2 regions of the Rhizobium indicum genome follow, and region 1 is predicted to be linked to the other one. Evidence: riboswitches for the same ligand, from Rfam matches in the RefSeq annotation. Region 1 holds a riboswitch; the other holds the start of a gene.
What was found. Region 1 has a riboswitch for cobalamin ahead of fdhA (formaldehyde dehydrogenase, glutathione-independent). Riboswitches for the same ligand answer to the same signal wherever they lie in the genome.
Positions count from the first base shown of each region.

Region 1 (5,621 bases):
ATTGAAAATCCGGCCAGACGCCTCGCAGTCAGCGAGCACGAGAAGGGTGTGCTTCTCATCGTTGCCGCGACACTTGCCTGGAGCGCGAGCGGCGTCTATTCGCGACTCCTGACGACCGATGTGTGGACGGCGATCGCCTGGCGATCGTTGTTCGGTGGCCTGTTCCTGCTGATCCCCTGCCTTTTCCTCGAAGGGGGCATTTCACGGCAGCAATGGCGATCCGTCTTCCATCCGTCCGGTCTTGCGATGATCGCATGCCAGACTTTCAGTCAGGTATGCTTCATCGGGGCGCTCTATATGACCACCGTCGCCAATGTGACGATGATCTATGCGACCGCGCCCTTCATCGCGGCCATGCTCGGCTGGGTCATCCTTAGGGAGAGGGTCTCCAGGCGGACGCTGATTGCCGGCGGCATCTCGCTCCTCGGCGTGGCCGTCATCGTCGCCTCGTCGATCGGCGGAGGGACCGGCGTGGGCGATCTGCTGGCGCTCGGCATGACGGCGTCCTTCGCGCTGGTCATCATCATTCCGCGCATCAATCCCGGCGTGCCGAGCCTGCCGCCGACCGTCGTCAGCGCCTTCCTGACGCTGGCCATCTTTGCCCCGTTCGGTTCGGTCGGCTCGCTCGACCTGCACAATTGGATCGTTCTTGCCGCCTTCGGCGCGACCAATTTCTCCCTGGCGCTGGTGCTCTTCCTTGCCGGGGCGAAGCGGATGCCGCCGGCTGAAGCCGCGCTGATCGGCACGATGGAAATCGTACTCACGCCGTTCTGGGTCTGGCTGTTGTTTGCCGAGCAACCGCCCGTCGCTACCTTTTTCGGCGGCGCGATCATCCTCGGCGCCGTGCTCTGGCACACGGCCATCGACGTCAGCCGCAGCCGGCGACCGCATCGCGCCTAAAGCCTTTAGGCGGCGATCAAATCTTCCGGGACGATCCGGAAAACCGCCGTATTCGCGGGATCAATTATTTCCGCTGCGCAGCGCTATTGCGACTTTGCCGACTGTCGTCTTTGAGTTGCGCCCATGTCGTTTTCTTGATCGCTGTTGTCCGTCAGGCATGGTTTGTTAGTGGTGTTCAAGGCGCTATCTCGCAAACTGGCGAAATGGACCATTGGGACGCCGGCCTGACGCCGGCGCTGCCCCGCAGCGGTAGAAGAACTGAAATCCTCAAGGAAATCGCCGGATAGACATCCGGAAAGATATCGTGATGGATCGAAAGGAGATTCTGGAGCCGGAAACCAGCTCTTGCACAGCAAATCGACGGATTGCGGACAGACGGTCACGAGCGGAACCACAGGCGAAAACCGTGGCGTTCATCCTCTTCTCCACCCAATCTGCCGTTTTGACAATCCGAATATCGCCCGATGCGGCGGTATCCTCGTGTTGTGGACACCGGGCTGCAGAGGAGGCAGGCCGGAGGGAAGGTTGCCATCGACTGCATCGGTTGCAGATCGAGGCATTCAAACAAGTGGGAGGAATCCATGAGCAAAAATAGAGGCGTCGTCTATCTCCGTCCTGGCAAGGTCGAAGTGCGCGACATCGACGATCCGAAGCTGGAAGCGCCCGACGGCCGCCGCATCGAACACGGCGTCATCCTGAAGGTGATATCGACCAATATCTGCGGCTCCGATCAACACATGGTCCGCGGCCGCACGACGGCGATGCCGGGCCTGGTCCTCGGTCATGAAATCACTGGCGAGATCATCGAGAAAGGCATCGACGTCGAGATGCTCGACATCGGCGATATCGTCTCGGTGCCTTTCAATGTCGCCTGCGGCCGTTGCCGCTGCTGCAAGTCTCAGGATACCGGTGTCTGCCTGACGGTCAACCCGGCCCGCGCCGGCGGTGCTTACGGTTATGTCGACATGGGCGGCTGGATCGGCGGACAGGCGCGCTACGTCACTATCCCCTATGCAGATTTCAACCTGTTGAAAATCCCCGATCGGGACAAGGCAATGGCGAAGATCCGCGATCTCACTATGCTCTCCGACATTCTGCCCACCGGCTTCCATGGCGCGGTGCGTGCAGGCGTTGGGGTCGGCTCGACCGTCTATGTCGCCGGCGCCGGCCCGGTCGGCCTTGCCGCTGCGGCTTCGGCTCGCATTCTCGGCGCTGCTGTCGTGATGATCGGCGATTTCAACAAGGACCGTCTGGCGCATGCGGCAAAGGTCGGTTTCGAACCGATCGACCTGTCGAAGAGCGACCGTCTTGGCGACATGATCGCGCAGGTCGTCGGCACCAACGAGGTGGACAGCGCCATTGATGCGGTCGGCTTCGAGGCACGCGGCCACTCGGGCGGGGAACAGCCGGCGATCGTGCTCAATCAGATGATGGAGATTACCCGAGCCGCGGGTTCGATCGGCATTCCCGGCCTCTATGTCACCGAGGATCCGGGCGCCGTCGACAACGCCGCCAAACACGGCAATCTTTCGCTCCGCTTCGGCCTCGGATGGGCCAAGGCACAGTCCTTCCACACCGGCCAGACTCCGGTGATCAAATACAATCGTCAACTCATGCAGGCGATCCTCCACGACCGACTGCCAATTGCCGATATCGTCAACGCCAAGGTCATCCCGCTCGACGATGCCGCCAATGGATATGAGAGCTTCGACCAGGGAGCGGCGACGAAATATGTCCTCGATCCGCACGGAGAGGTCGCGAAAGCCGCATAGCGATACGACCGAAGGACTTGGTAGGGATGGTCGGGCGGAAAACCCGACCATCCCGCATTCTCGAAAGTTGGCCGGCGAACTACTGGATGCTGAACGGGAAATATTTTGCGTTGATCATGTCATAGGTCCCGTCCGCCTTGATGCTCTTCAACGCTTCGTTCAGGCGCGTCAGACGCTCCTTGTCATCCAGGCGCAGCGCGATCCCGGCACCTTCACCGAAATATGTGACGTCGATCAGATCCGGCCCTTTGAACTCGCAGCAGCCCCCTGCCTTGGTGTTGGCAATCCAGTCGTAGATGGCGAGTTTATCCTCGAGGATAATGTCGACGCTCCCATCTGCCAGGCCCTTGTACAATTCCGGCGAAGACCGAAAAACCGTCCTTTTCATTTCTGGATAGAGATGGTTGGCATAGGATTCCTGCGCCGTCGACGATGTCACCCCAAGAATTTTGTCGCTGAGGGCGGCGGGGCTGACATCGCTGATTGACGAATCCTTCCGGGCGATGAACACCGACGGGCTGTTGTAGTATTTTTCAGTGAAGGCAACCTTTTGACGCCGCTCGAGGCTCATCGACATGGATGAGATGATCGCGTCGTATTTGTCGGCAACGAGATCGGGGATGATGTCGTCCCACTTCTCGATGATAAATTGGCATTCGAACTTGCCAACCTCGCAGAGAGCATTGGCAATATCGATGTCGAAGCCCTGAAGCTTGTTATTTGCATCGAGATAGTTGAAGGGCGGAAACGCACCTTCGACGGCAATTCTCATCGGCGTGCGATCTTGCGCAGCCACCTCGAGCGGCGAGGCCGCCAAAAAGATACCGATCCCGCCCGCCATCAGCGCTCCGCGCACTATAGTCTGAATGGATATGCGCAACATCGTCGGGAGCTCCTTAGGGCATAGTCGATCTCGCGCCATAGTGGCTCACAGCTTTTAATTCTACGTGAACGCTTCTTTGTTAGCGTCGACGAATGCGCCCGCGTCGTGGTGTTCAGGGGTCTACGCTTGCACATCGTTCTTCCTTCCAGCTCCAACACGTTTCAGCAATCCTGGATCGCTTCGGGAAGAATTCTGTTTCTTATTGCCGTTAGCGGGCTTGGAGCGATCGGACTTGTCGTGCTTTCGGCGCTCTGGGCAGGAACCGAGAGCGACGCTGCAGCCCTTGATCGACAGCGCCAGCTTGTGAATGCCCGCCTGCGCGAACAGGTCGATCAAGTCGCGCATGTTATCGGCCAGTTCGGCAATGGTTACCTCGCACGTGTCTATCCTGCCGCCCTGCCGACCGAAGGCTCCTCCAGCCTCGATGCCGTTTTGACGGCGGCAGCCGGGAGTGCGATCAGCCAGACGGCGATGTCTGCGTTCGGCTACGATCAGGCCTTTGTCGTCGACGAAAAGGCTCAACTGCTCATGCTGGCGGACGCCCAAACGGAGAAGCGGTACCGCTGGATGAAGCCTCTCTTTTTGCCTCTCCTTAAGGATGCCCGCTTTGGCGTCAGGCGAAGCACGGCTTTGAACGAACGAACGCCATCCTCAATGGAAGCCCGCCTTGCCAACGCCGCGCGTTCCAACCGTGCTCTGGCCAATCTGATGCGGTTGGAGGGCCGGCCGACCATCGTGGGCGTCGTCGCCATTAACGAGACTGGCGGGGGACAGCAGCAGCCGATGCGGCAATTCTTGATCGTCGTGCGCTTTATCGATGGTGCGGCGCTGGACGAATTGAGCCGGGAGCAGGGCCTCAACGGCGCGCGCTTCGCGCGCACGGCCGATGCAGACGAAAACGAGGTTGCGTTCCAGATCGACGCCACGGCAAACGGCGAACCGATCGGCTTCATCGTATGGCGGCCCGATCTTCCAGGTTCAAGGGTGATCGGCCGATTGATGCCGGCGCTTTCGATTGCCGCCTTGGTGATCGCGATCCTGTTCTCGGTCTTGCTGGTGCGCCTGCGAAGCAGTCTCGGCGAGCTGAAGAGAAGCGAGCTGCATGCAAGGCAGCTTGCCTTGCATGATGTGCTGACCGATCTTCCCAACCGCGCTTTGTTCGCGATGAGGTTCGACGAGTGCCTTGCCGAGACGCAGAATTCGACAGAACGCTCGGCAGTCGCGCTTCTCGACCTCGACCGCTTCAAAGCGGTGAACGACACGTTCGGCCATGCCGCCGGCGATGAACTCATCAGGATGGCTGCGGAGCGGATCCGCTCCCAGCTTCGTCCGGGCGACACGCTTGCCCGGCTCGGAGGGGACGAATTCGCCCTGCTTCTCCGGGACATCAAAGATCATGACCATGTTTTGCCGGCAATATGCGAAGCGATCGTTGCCGAACTCGGCAAACCCTTCCCGCTTTTGAGGGGCGAGGCGGTCGCGCGCGTCGGCGGCTCGATCGGCGTGACAGTCGTGCCGAATGCCGGGCGGAATGCCGATGACATCATGCGCTACGCCGACGTCGCGCTGTACGAGGCAAAGATGGGGGGCAGGGGCCAGTGGCGTCTCTATTCACCGTCCATGGATGGCGGCCGGAATGCGCGCGACATTCTCAAGAACGAATTGCGGGAAGTTCTGGCCAAAGACACGGCCTCATCCGCCGACGGTCCGCAATCCGATCCGATTGTGAACAGGCCGGACTTCGGATCGCTCGAGGTCTATTACCAAACGGTGCATCGCGCTGAGGCAGGATACGCGGCGTCGGGCGCGGAGGCCTTGGTGCGCTGGCGTCACAGCCAGCGCGGGCTCTTGACGCCTGCCAGCTTCATCCCTGTCGCCGAGGAGGGCGGCCTCATCGACGCTCTCGGTTTCTGGGTCTTGCGCGAGGCCTGCAGAGCCGCCTGCAAATGGCCGGAAGACACATTCGTTGCGGTCAATGTGTCTCCCGCCCAGTTGAGAAGACCAAATTTCGCCGAGGAAGTCTTCGCCGTGCTTGAGGAGAGCGGCCTGCAGCCGTCCCGGCTTGA
Region 1 covers NZ_CP054026.1:196,645-202,265, reverse strand. Annotated here, with positions in the region: gene FFM53_RS35750 (DMT family transporter) at 1-900, shown strand, start outside; cobalamin riboswitch at 1,062-1,262, shown strand; gene fdhA (formaldehyde dehydrogenase, glutathione-independent) at 1,482-2,672, shown strand; gene FFM53_RS35740 (ABC transporter substrate-binding protein) at 2,752-3,555, opposite strand; gene FFM53_RS35735 (putative bifunctional diguanylate cyclase/phosphodiesterase) at 3,661-5,621, shown strand, end outside.

Region 2 (5,621 bases), on a different replicon from region 1:
GAGATTGCCGTGTTTGCCCATATGGATGACGGCATGGGCGCCGAACGCGCGGCGCAGGAAAGCGTAGAAGGCGAGATAACCGTGCGGCGGCACGAGATCCGGCGAATGATAGCTCTCTTTCGGGTCGATATTGTAGCCGCGCGCCGGCTGGATGCCGACGAGCACATCGCCGAAACGGGCGAAAGGCAGGGCGAAGACGCCTTCGCGAAAATACGGATCATCTTCGGGATCGCCCCAGCGGGCTCTCACCTCATCCTGAATCTTATTGGGAAGAGATTCCAGGAAGCCGTTGTAGCGACTCAGGGAAAGCGTCTCGCGGATGATCTTTCCGTCGGAACCGGAATTAGTCGGCCCTTCCATCAGATGCCGTATCAGCGCGTCGCCGTCGGCCGGAATCTCGGCGGCCGGATACCCCGCCGCCCGCATAGCCTTCAGCACCTCGATGGTCCCGGCCGGCGTATCGAGTCCAACGCCGTTACCGAGCCGACCGTCGCGGTTTGGATAATTCGCCATGACGAGCGCAATGCGCCGGTCGCCGGCTGATGTCTTCCGCAGCCGCGCCCAGTTGGCGGCGAGCTCCGCCGTGTAGCGCACCCGGCCAGCATCCGGTTCGCTGGCGACAATATTCGTCTCGACGGCAGCATCGTAGCGCGCCGCCGTCTTGAAGGAGATCGCCCGCGCCAGCACCCGGCCATCGACTTCAGGCAGCGCCACGTTCATGCCCAGATCGCGCGCCGACAAGCCCTGCGAGGAAGCCGCCCATGCCTCTCTCGACGAGGCCGACAGGATCGCCTGCAGCACGATCGCCTCATTCGCCTCCAGCACCGTCGGCTGCCGGTCGGCACCGGGTGCCGAGACCGCAAAGCCGGTCGTGTTGATGACGACATCGGGTTTCAACGCCGAAAACACGCTTTCGAGAATGCCTGTCGAAACCGAATCCTTCAGGCTATAGGCAAAGACCGGCAGCGGGCGCAGGCCGAGTGTCGTCAGCGCTCCGATGAGAGCTTCTATCGGCCCCGTCTCGCCGCTCTGCACCAAGGCGCGGTAGAAGCTGATGGCGACGATGGGGGAAGATGTGGGTTCGAATCCCATCTTCTCTGCCGAGTTTGAGATACCCCCCTCTGTCCTGCCGGACATCTCCCCCACAAGGGGGGAGATCGAGGATGAGAGGTCTCGTTCCATCTCCTCGGCAGAAGATGCCGCGTCTTCAAGCGTTTCTTTTGTGGGAAGCCCAAGCGACTTGCCGATCTCCCCCCTTGTGGGGGAGATGTCCAGCAGGACAGAGGGGGGTGTCCCTAGCTCAACCGACAAACGGACAGCCACACGCGAAGACACCACGGCAGCAGAAACCAGCCGCCACTCCTCAACCCCGATCAGTCCACGCCCCGGCCACCAGATACCGGCTTTCATCAAAGGTGCCGCCGGTGCCGGCTTCTCCGTGCCTGCCAACATCGCCCCGGCATAATCGAGAAAGGCCCGCGCATTGGCATCGCCGCCCTCAATCAGATAGGCCCAGAGCGCGTTGAGATCATCGAGATCGATATTGGAGAAAGGAACCAGCCCGGCATCCGGTTTCGCATCGCCCGGCAGCACCGCAATCAGCGCCCCGGCGCGGGACGCTGCCGCATGCAGCGCTTCCAGCGCATAATGGAAATAGCTGGCGCCCCCGAGCGCCCGCACGACAATCAACTTGGCATGCCGCGCGGTGCGCTCGACATAGGTGTCGATAGACATCGGATGCTTCAGGCTCATCAGGCTGGCGAGCCGCAGCGAAGGCCCCGCCCCGCGCTCGCGATGGGCGGCCGCGATCGCGGCAAGCTCGCTGTCGGCCGCCGACAGGAACAGGATATCGCCCGGCGTCTGCCCGAGGTCGATTGCCTCCTCGCCGTCGCTGATCGTTCCCTGCTGGGCCAGAAGCAGATGCATGGGTCTATGCCAGCGCTTCGATCGCCGCCCTCACCGCGTCCTGATCCATTTCGTGCAGGCCGATGACGACAAGGCGCGTGGCGCGCTTTTCGCTTGGCGTCCAGGCGCGGTCGAAATAATGGTCGATGCGGCTGCCGACGGCCTGGATCTGGAGGCGCATCGGCTTGCCCGAGACATCGACGAAACCCTTGAGGCGCAGCACGTCATGGGCGGCAATGATGCCCTTAAGCGCTTCGACGAAGCCAGCGGGATCGGCAATGGGTCCGAGCTCGACGACGAAGCTGTCGAATTCATCATGGTCATGCGGCGCACCGTCCTCATGCTCCAGCTCGTGATGCGACTTGCGATTGGCGACATCGTCCTCTGTGCCGATGCCGAGACCGAGCAGGATACCGGCCGACACCTCGCCATTCCGCGCCTCGATCATCACGGGCTTGCGTACCGTGCGGGAGGCGACCTCGTCGCGTACCCTGATAAGACCGGCGGCATCGATCAGGTCTGTCTTGTTGAGCACGATGAGATCGGCGCAGGTCAGCTGGTCCTCGAACAGCTCCTCGATCGGGCTTTCGTGATCGAGCGATTCATCCTCGGCGCGGCGCGCATCGACGGCATCATGGTCATCGGCGAAACGGCCGGCGGCAACGGCGGCGCTGTCGACCACCGTGATGACGCCGTCGACGGTCACCTGGGTGCGAATGTCGGGCCAGTTGAAGGCGGCGACCAGCGGCTGCGGCAAAGCAAGGCCCGAAGTCTCGATGACGATATGGTCGGGCCTCTGCTCGCGCTCGAGCAGCTTCGTCATCGTCGGAATGAAGTCGTCCGCAACGGTGCAGCAGATGCAGCCATTGGTCAGCTCGATGATATCGTCCTCGGTGCAATTCTCCGCACCGCAGCCCTTCAGCACGTCGCCGTCGACGCCGAGATCGCCGAATTCGTTGATGATCAACGCAATCTTCTTGCCGCCGGCATTGGTGAGCAGGTTGCGGATCATCGTCGTCTTGCCGGCGCCGAGGAAGCCGGTGATGACGGTTGCGGGAATCTTCTGCTGGTTCATAGACTTAACCCTTCATTTTCAGCGGCAGGCCTGCCGCGATGAAATAAACTTCGGCGGCCTTCGCCGCGATCGATTGGTGCAGCCGGCCGGCATGATCGCGAAAATCCCGCGCCATGCGATTGTCGGGCACGATGCCGAGACCGACCTCATTGGAAACGAAAACGAGCCGCGCTTTCGCGGCGGGCAGGAAATCGGCAAGGGCGGCAAATTCCACCGCCGTGTTCCGCTCCTCCATCATCAGATTGGTGACCCAGAGCGTCAGGCAATCGATGAGCACGATGCGCCCCTCCCCGTCGATGGCGGAGAGCTTGCCGACGAGATCGAGCGGCTCCTCATGCGTTGTCCAGGACGGTCCGCGATCGGCCTTGTGTTGGGTGATGCGTGCCTGCATCTCCTCGTCCCAGGCACGCCCGGTCGCGACATAGTGACGGTCGAGGCCGGTCGCTGTGACGAGGGATTCGGCGAAACGGGATTTGCCGGAGCGTGCGCCGCCGAGGATGAAGGTGGCGGTCATACTCAAACGCCCCTCGGGGAGAGTGCGTAGTCGTGGCTTGCTCCGAATGCACCTTTCTCGGCTACTGAGGGTGTGACGCCCCCCTCTGTCCTGCCGGACATCTCCCCCACAAGGGGGGAGATTGAATCGCCGAGAGCTTTTCTCCAAACAATTGATGTAACACGACGGTCGTGCTGCTTGCCGATCTCCCTCCTTGTGGGGGAGATGTCCGGCAGGACAGAGGGGGGTACCCAGCATTCGACATAAGCGGCCGAAAACACTCCTCTTGCAGCGCTGCTTGGAGGCGTGGCGTGCGCCGCACCAGGCCGCGCCGAATTCAATCGTTCAGCCAAGACAACCTCCGTGCTGGCAACGGGCATATTGCCCAGGTGTGGGCTTCTCGCCCGGCACGCATGGCAGGTCTCCTGGCTCGCGGTTATCGGCCGCGATCGGGGCAGACCGGAAACCGGTCGCCCTGATCGTGCCAGCGGATCATCCTCGCCTTCCCGGCTGCATCGGTGAAAAGGTGGACGATTCGTAGACTTGAGAGGCGTCCGACCCCGGTTGATCACCATGCATATCCAGTGGCTTTTCCGGCATGTCGCCCATCCCGCCCGCCTGCATTATTGCAAGCCGCCGGCCGGAAGAGCTAGAAGCCGGATGGAAGACCCTGACCGCTCTACAGTCGCGGGGTCGGCTGTGATGAAGGCGCCCGGCTTGGGTCCGCCCCGTCACATTCCCTTTTCATCCGGAAGGGCGCAACACCGATCCGAAACCATCCGTTATGTCAGGATGGTCGGGAGACCATCCGTTGAGGGATGGTTAGGCAAGCGCAGGGGTGAAGTCAACCGGCCTTGGCGGCCGCCCGATCGCCGGTTCCGAGGTGTGGCCACCCAAACACGACTTACCCTACCTAAAATATCGTCATTTATCAGAGACTTACTTCATCGAAATTTGTTCCAACCGCCGGCTTTTCGCCGCAATTGCGTCGCAAGCGGACTGCGCGACCATCTCTGCCCTTGACCGGGCCTCTCCCCGCCTAGTTGTCTAGCCATGCTTATGAAATTGGATCGGCGCCGTTTCCGCGCGCTGCGTGTTTTCTTCGATCCGGGACGCCTGCGGGCGCTGGCCCGCCGTAGCGAGGTCGGCCTGTCGCTGGCAGGCGCCGTCGTCGGCGTCATCTCAGGTCTCGCCGTCACCGGCATGAGCTACGTCTCCAACGAGCTGCATCAGCTGGTCTTCGGCATCGCCGACAGCGAACGGTTGAGCTCGTCCGAGATCGAGAACAAGCTGCTGCTGCTCACCGCCCCGGTTATCGGCGGCGCTCTGCTCGGCCTGTTGCTTCTAGTGCTGGCGAAACGCCGCAAGAAACCGATGGTCGACCCGATCGAGGCCAATGCGCTGCATGGCGGCCGCCTGTCCTTGACCGACAGCATCATCGTTGCCGTGCAGAACCTGATCTCCAACGGTTTCGGCGCCTCGGTCGGACTGGAGGCCGGCTATACCCAGCTTGCCGCCGGGCTCGCTTCCAAATTTGGTCTGAAGCTGCAGCTTCGCCGCTCGGACCTGCGCACCCTCGTTGGCTGCGGCGCGGCGGGCGCCATCGCCGCTGCCTTCAACGCGCCGCTGACCGGCGCCTTCTATGCTTTCGAGCTGATCATCGGCACCTATACGATCGTCTCGCTGACCCCTGTCGTCGTCTCCGCCCTCGTCTCCACCCTGATCGCAAGGCTGCTCGCCGGCAGCGATTTCACCATCGATATCGGCAGCTTCGGTTCGGTCGTGCCGGCCGATTATATCCCAGCACTTCTGCTCGGCGCTTTCTGCGCCGGTGTGGGCATCCTGATCATGCAGGGCGTCGCCTTTGTCGAGGAGCTGGCGCGCAAGAGTTCGATCGCCCCACCCTTCCGCCCGGCGCTTGGCGGCATCATCGTCGGGCTGCTGGCGATGATCTCGCCTCAGGTGCTCTCGGCCGGCCACGGTGCGCTGCATCTCAACCTTTCCCGTGACGTGGCGATCCCGACGCTGATCGGCCTCTTCCTCTTGAAATCCTTCGCCTCGGCGATCTCGATCGGCTCCGGCTTCAGGGGCGGACTGTTCTTCGCCTCGCTATTCATGGGCGCCCTGCTCGGCAAGCTCTTCGCCTAT
Region 2 covers NZ_CP054021.1:4,902,404-4,908,024, reverse strand. Annotated here, with positions in the region: gene cobN (cobaltochelatase subunit CobN) at 1-1,926, opposite strand, end outside; gene cobW (cobalamin biosynthesis protein CobW) at 1,931-2,980, opposite strand; gene cobU (bifunctional adenosylcobinamide kinase/adenosylcobinamide-phosphate guanylyltransferase) at 2,985-3,494, opposite strand; cobalamin riboswitch at 3,872-4,268, opposite strand; gene FFM53_RS23835 (chloride channel protein) at 4,527-5,621, shown strand, end outside.
Region 2: it holds a riboswitch for cobalamin, as region 1 does, so the genes downstream of both, cobU (bifunctional adenosylcobinamide kinase/adenosylcobinamide-phosphate guanylyltransferase) here and fdhA (formaldehyde dehydrogenase, glutathione-independent) in region 1, are expected to answer to the same signal.